3 regions of the Citricoccus muralis genome follow, and region 3 is predicted to be linked to each of the others. Evidence: predicted binding sites of a transcription regulator. Region 3 holds the regulator's gene; each other region holds the start of a gene.
The links. The regulator LexA, encoded in region 3, represses DNA repair genes until DNA is damaged. The targets are predictions, from matches to a motif close to TCGAACANNTGTTCGA.
Positions count from the first base shown of each region.

Region 1: a site for LexA is predicted at 835-850, ahead of P8192_RS12875 (HNH endonuclease signature motif containing protein). Genes of this name have one in related genera too.
Region 2: a site for LexA is predicted at 1,233-1,248, ahead of uvrA (excinuclease ABC subunit UvrA). Genes of this name have one in related genera too.

Region 1 is NZ_CP121252.1:2,800,515-2,802,782, reverse strand. Features, by position in the region: gene P8192_RS12885 (CoA transferase subunit A) at 1-206, opposite strand, end outside; gene P8192_RS12880 (hypothetical protein) at 280-654, opposite strand; gene P8192_RS12875 (HNH endonuclease signature motif containing protein) at 935-2,268, shown strand, end outside.
Region 2 is NZ_CP121252.1:1,649,174-1,651,441, forward strand. Features, by position in the region: gene P8192_RS07550 (methyltransferase domain-containing protein) at 1-416, shown strand, start outside; gene P8192_RS07555 (MBL fold metallo-hydrolase) at 440-1,135, opposite strand; gene uvrA (excinuclease ABC subunit UvrA) at 1,353-2,268, shown strand, end outside.
Region 3 is NZ_CP121252.1:1,275,298-1,277,565, forward strand. Features, by position in the region: gene P8192_RS05850 (ATP-dependent DNA helicase) at 1-807, shown strand, start outside; gene lexA (transcriptional repressor LexA) at 901-1,659, opposite strand; gene P8192_RS05860 (LysM peptidoglycan-binding domain-containing protein) at 1,894-2,244, shown strand.

The DNA.
Region 1 (2,268 bases), 1.5 Mb from region 3:
GCGCTGAGCAGGATGCCCAGGCCCCAGCCGTCCACGCCGCAGTTGTTCGAAACGATGGACAGGTTCCCGGCGCCCTGCTCGAGGAGCGCCTCAATGAGCTGGATCGGGTTTCCGGAGAGCCCGAACCCGGAGACGGCGAGCGAGGCGCCGTCGGGAATGTCGGCCACAGCCTCCGCGGCGGAGGCAACGGTCTTGTCGAGTGTCATGGTGTGATTCCTCTTCTCTCGGTACTGGCCACGATACTGGTCCGCGCCGTCCGAGGGGATGTTGGGGAGACGATCAGCTGGCGGACCAGTCGCCGTCCTCGCTGGATCCGCTCGACATGACAGTATTGGCCGGGCTGTCGAAGTGCTCGCCCGCGGCCATCAGGCGACGACGACGGTACTCCAGCCACAGCAGGCCGCCGCCGAAAATCAGTGCGCCGCCCATCAGGCCCATGCCTGGGCCAGGGAAGGACTCGATGCCGAAGAACTGGCCGGGAATGATGTTCTGCACCTGCGGGGAGCCGGGCAGCGCCGTCATCGTGAAGGTGAAGATGCCCAGAGCGATGGTGCCCGGAATGAGCCGTCGCGGGATGTCCGTCACCCGGAAGAGCTCGCAGGCCAGCGGGTACATCACGAACGCGACGATGAACAGGCTGATGCGCAAGAGCATGGCGTCTCCTCGTTGAAGGTGCGGGTGGAGATTTTCGACTCACACCAGACTGCGGGGCACGGTGTGATCTGCGCACATTCGCTTCTTCAATGTCGGCTCCGTACTTTCGTGGTCACCTACAAACCCCGACCAAGCCCCGACCCTCTTGGTGTACTTGCGAATGTTTCACTCACGGCAACATCGTACACTTGTCTTAAGGTGCCATCGACGTGTAGGTTGAAATTACGGGAACAGGAAAGCGAAGAGCACGTGGTCGTGAACTGGGCGAGGAGGCGAGGGGATGACGGCATTGGCAGAGGAGCAGCTCCTTGATCTCACTCAGCTCACCGATTCCCAAATGCTGGCCGCCCTTGCTACCTTGCCCCTGCATCGCCAGTTGGGTCTCGCGCAGCGCATCGTTGCGGAGGTGCGTGACGTCGTCGTCGAACCCTCCTCGATTCAGCGGTTCGAGAGTCTCAACTCGCACGGCGATGATGAGCAACCACTGGACTGGGGCACGCTGTGGGCTACCGGATCTTTCGACGACGATGCGCCGGCGTCGGGAAGTCCCTGCGCCGCCGGGGCAGAGCGGGTCCACCCCGACGAGTCTGACGACCTCCCTTGGCTGCCCGCGGTAGTGCGCGCGGCTGAAGACTTGCGGCGCAGTGCCGATGCGGTGAATTCCGCGCTCGCCGCTCACGTGGATCGGTCCTTCTCCCTGCGTGCGACTCGCTATGAACGGCTCGGCATTCCGGAGAAGGAAACCGACTACACCGGCGCCCCGGCGTATCTGGCCGAGCTGATCGGAGTGTCAAAGAGCGTCGCCCGGACGCGGGTGAAGGCCGGTCAGCATCTGCTTCCGCGCCCGCTGCCTGGTGCGCTCGCGGAGGTCACCGATTCTGCCGCACCGCGTTATCGCCACACCGGCCGCGCCTACACTTCTGGATCCGTCGCGCCGGAGAACGCCCAGCGCATCACCAGTTCCCTCCAGGAGGTGGTCACCTACGGCCGGCGCTGTAAAGTGCCTCAGGAGAAGGTGAATCTGGCCATCGCCTCGGGTGATAAGTTCCTGGCGGGGCAGGTCAGCATTGGTACGGCAGAGGAATTCCGCGACCTTTGCGCCACTTGGGTCGAGCGCACCAAGGCCCTGCTGGACCAGGACGGCGTGCCACCGGAAGAGAATGGCAAGCCACCCGCTCACGGTCTGAGCTACCTGGGGCGCAACGCCGACGGGTTGCATGAGTGGAAGATGCGCCTCAATGATGTCCTGCACGAGTTGCTGGCGTCCCTGACCTCGGCCGCCACGAATCCGCGGTCGCTCACCGTCAAGGAGCGCGCCCAAGCACTCGATGCCCTGTTCGAGCGCTACCAAGCTGAAGTAGGGCTGAACGGCGACGACGCTCCCGCGGATTCTGCTGCAGATTCGAGCTCCGCTGGGCTTGCGGTCGAGCCCGATGCCGGAACCGACGAAACCACAGGGGCTGATTCCAACACCGGACCCGACGCGCAGTCCGGAACGGAAGATGATGGTTTCCGCCTCGAGCCGGGCAACGTTGCCCTCGACCCACTCGATCCGGAGTTCACACCGCCGGACCCCTGGGCGACGCCCGAACAGATCCGCCTGAACCGACCGCT
Region 2 (2,268 bases), 370 kb from region 3:
CCGCGACCTCGCACGCCATGATCAGCGAATTGGCGCGACGCCCGGAGTACGCGGACGCCTCGCGCGGCACCTATACCCGCGAATCGATCTACACGCCGTTGGAATACATCGAGACCCTGATCGACGCCGGACTACGCCCCAATGTCTGGGAGACCACCTATTTGCAGTCGCTGCTGGGGGAGGAACCAGTCTACGCCTGGGTTCGTGGTGCTGCATTGCGCCCCGTCCTCCAAGGGCTCGCTGCCGCAGATGAACGCGACGGAACTCGGCTCGAAGAGCAGTACACACGGGAATACCGGGAAGCGATGTTGCGGGCTTATCCGCCCTATGAGGCACCCGACGGAACCACGCTCACGGTCTTCTCAATGCGTCGCGTCTTCGTGGTCGGTCAGAAAGTGCTCGACTACCAGATCTGAGACGAGAGTGGTTGGCGGGCGACCTACCAGCCGCGGGCCCGCCATTCGTCTAAGTGTGGCCGTTCTTGGCCGAGCGTGGTGCTCGCGCCGTGGCCGGGCAGCACGATGGTGTCGTCGTCATAGACGTCGAAAATCCGGGACGTGACATCGTCGAAGAGCTGCGTGAACCGCACTGAATCGTTCTGCGTATTTCCTACACCACCGGGAAACAGCGAGTCGCCCGTGAACAGCACGGTAGGTGCATCGGCGTCGGGAACAAAGGCCAAGGCGACCGAACCGGGAGTGTGGCCCCGAAGCCCGATGATGTCTAACGAGATCCCATCAAAATGGGCGGCGTCGCCGTGATTCAACAGCACCTTCGGCGTCACCGATGTTTGTTCCTGAATTGCATCCGCGTCCGCGGTTCCCGCGGCCGTTGAGGTCTGGGTCTGTTCGGACACCTCGGCCAGCGCACGCACATGGTCCCAGTGCTGGTGAGTGGTGATGATGACGGCCAGGGTGGTGTGGCAGGGCGTGTCCACCGCTGCCGAGGCAAGGAGTTCCATGATGGCGGCCGGGTCGTCCGCAGCATCAATCAGCACCTGGGTTCCCGAGGTCTTCGACGTGATCAGATAGACGTTGTTGTCCATCGACGACACCGAACGTGTCCGGATCGTTACTTCAGGAAGATCCTGGACGACAGTGATGGGGCCGGCGGTGCTGTGGGCTGACGAAGACATGAGACTCAGTGTAGAGATGGATCAGCCGCCCTGACTAGCTGGCCTGCGCTCCGTCCGGCGGTGTGCTGTTAGCGAACGACAGCACCACAGCACGTGCTCGAATGTGCGTTCGAAGTCTTGCTGGCATACAGTAGATGTTGTTCCACTTCTTTATCGATGCGAGGATCACGCTGTGACTGTCTCAACCACTCCATCACTTGATACCGACTCAGCGGCCCTGGCTTCCCGCCCGGAGGGTGCGCCTGCGAGTCGTCGGGGGAGTGCCACGCACGACCGGATCGTCGTCCAAGGGGCACGCGAACACAACTTGAAGAACGTCAACCTAGATATTCCACGCGACTCCATGGTCGTTTTTACCGGCCTATCCGGTTCCGGAAAATCATCATTGGCTTTCGACACGATTTTCGCCGAAGGCCAGCGGCGCTATGTGGAATCGCTGTCGTCGTATGCGCGTATGTTTTTGGGCCGGGTAGACAAGCCGGCCGTCGACTTCATCGAGGGCTTGTCTCCGGCAGTCTCGATCGACCAAAAATCGACCAACCGCAACCCGCGTTCAACCGTCGGCACGATTACCGAGGTTTTCGACTATATGCGTCTGCTGTGGGCGCGTATCGGCGTACCGCATTGTCCCGAATGCGGGGAACCTGCGAAACGCCAGTCGCCACAGCAGATCGTTGATCAGCTTTCTGAGTTGCCCACGAAAACTCGATTCCAGGTGCTCGCGCCGGTGGTGCGCGGTCGTAAGGGCGAGTTCGTGGACCTGTTCTCCAGCCTGTCTACGCAAGGCTTTTCCCGTGCCATTGTCGACGGCGAGATCGTGCAACTCACGGATCCGCCGAAGCTGAAGAAGCAGATCAAACACACCATTGCTGTGGTCATCGACCGTTTGGCAATGAAGGACGGTATCCGTCAGCGGCTCACCGATTCGATTGAGACGGCGCTGAAGCTGGCCGAGGGGCTCGTCGTCGTGGATTTCGTGGACATCGAAGCCACCGTCGACCCAGATCGTGCCAATGCGGGAGAGTTCCACGCCGTTGATGCCGACGGCCAACCCAAGTACCGCTCATTCTCGGAGAACCTGTCTTGCCCGAATGGACACGAACAGACCATTGACGAGATTGAACCGCGCTCGT
Region 3 (2,268 bases):
CCTCTGTCGGTGTCCGGAAGGCTGCGTGAGAACCTTCTGCAAGACACGACGACGATTCTTACGTCGGCAACGTTGACGGTCGGGGACTCATTCGGGCCCATCGCTGGAGATCTAGGATTCTCGGGGTCCGGTGGACCGGAATGGACGGGCATTGACGTGGGTAGCCCCTTCGAATACGCCAAGCAAGGCATTCTCTACGTGGCTGAGAAACTGCCTAAACCAAGTCGCCTCACCTCGCCGACGACGTACGACGAACTAGAGGCGTTGTTGCGAGCTTCTCAGGGTGGAGCATTGTGTCTCTTCTCTTCGCGCCGGGCGGCCGAGGACGCGGCTCATGAGTTGCGTCGGCGGTTGGGGCCAAATCCACAGATTCTCTGCCAGGGCGACTCCACGCTGTCCGCATTGATCAAACAATTCGCGGAAGAGGAAGATACCTGCCTTTTCGGCACGATGTCCCTCTGGCAAGGCGTGGACGTCCCCGGACGCTCCTGCCGTCTGGTGGTGGTGGACAGACTGCCGTTCCCACGTCCTGATGACCCACTGTCCGAGGCTCGTACACGAGACGTTGCGCAGCGCGGGGGCAACGGTTTCATCCAAGTCTCAGCGACTCATGCTGCGGTCCGACTCGCTCAGGGCGTGGGTCGACTCATCCGGTCGGCTAATGACCGAGGTGTCGTGGCGATCCTTGACTCGCGGCTTCATCATGCCCGCTATGGAAAGTATATCCGGTCAGCCCTGCCGGACTTTTGGTACACGACGGAACAGGACACTGTGCTCGGCGCCCTCGGTCGCCTCGCGAAGGTCTAAATACGGTGAGCGATCATGACGCAACAGGGGCCCAACGACGAAAACGTCGTTGGGCCCCTGTCGTTTTATCGGCGGGCTATATCGCCGATAGCGTCAGATGGATCGAAGGACGGACACAACTTTTCCCATGATGGTGGCGTGGTCGCCCAAGATGGGCTCGTACGCGGTGTTCTGAGGCAGCAACCAGGTATGGCCATCGCGCTGGCGGAAAGTCTTCACCGTTGCTTCTTCATCGAGTAAGGCGGCAACGATGTCGCCGTTGGTGGCGCTGTTCTGCTTGCGTACCACGACCCAGTCGCCATGGCAGATAGCGGCATCCACCATCGAGTCTCCGGTGACTTTGAGCATGAACAGGTCCCCATCACCAGTTAGCAACTTGGGGAGGGCGATGACATCTTCGATATGCTGATCAGCCAACACTGGCCCTCCGGCGGCAATGCGCCCCACCAAGGGAACCATGACGTTGTGAGAGTCGATTTCGCGGCTAAAGGGAAGCTGCAACTCATCGGTGTCAATCTCCTGGGCCGAATCTGACTCATTGCCCAGGAGATTTCCGTCTTCATCGCGAAGAATCTCGATGGCCCGGGGGATACGAGGATCTCGGCGGATGTACCCGTACTCGGTGAGCTTCTTGAGCTGGTACGTCACGGATGAGAGAGACAGCAACTCCGTCCCCTTGCCGATCTCACGCATCGACGGTGGATAGCCAGTCTTCGCGATGGCTCGTCGTAGGTAATTGAGCACTTGTCGCTGCCGCTGCGTCAGCTTCTTAACGCTGTATACCGCGAAGTTCTGCTCGTGACCGTCTGGAGTCGATGAACTCATGGGGCTCTCCGTTCTTATCGTGTCCATGGCCGCTGATGGACTCTGTTTCGCAGTCAAGACGCCGGGACATCCGGTGACCGATTCGCAGGGTCAAGGCGATCCGTACTTCAAGGCTACAGCATTCTTCGAACAAGTTCAAAGATCTGTACGAGAAATATCTTGCATCCGGTCGAAAGGCTGTGCTAGAAAAGATGTACGAACTTAGAACGGTCGATCGAGTCGAAAGAAGTGGGCCGTTCGAAATGAGAGGACAGTGGAATCATGAGCATCGCTACGCAAAACCAGGGAAGCAGCGGCATTTGCCTGACTCGACGCGGTCGATTTGTTCTACGAACACTTCCCCTCATTATTTTGATGGCCCTGATCGTTGCAGCGGCCCTGATCGGGGATCTGTTCGGTTCTTCAGCGAACGCGTCGAACTCCGGTCTGCCCTCGGGTGCAATCGAATACACTGTCGGATACGGCGACACCCTCTGGGGGATCGCGGGACAGGTTGATCTCGATGCACCCCGCGCTGAGATTGTTCAGCGCATCGGTGACCTGAACCAGCTCGCAGGATCGGATATTAATGTCGGCGATACGCTCTTCGTTCCCGCGTCACCGGGGAACTGAAGGTCAACGTCGGATCTAGACTGT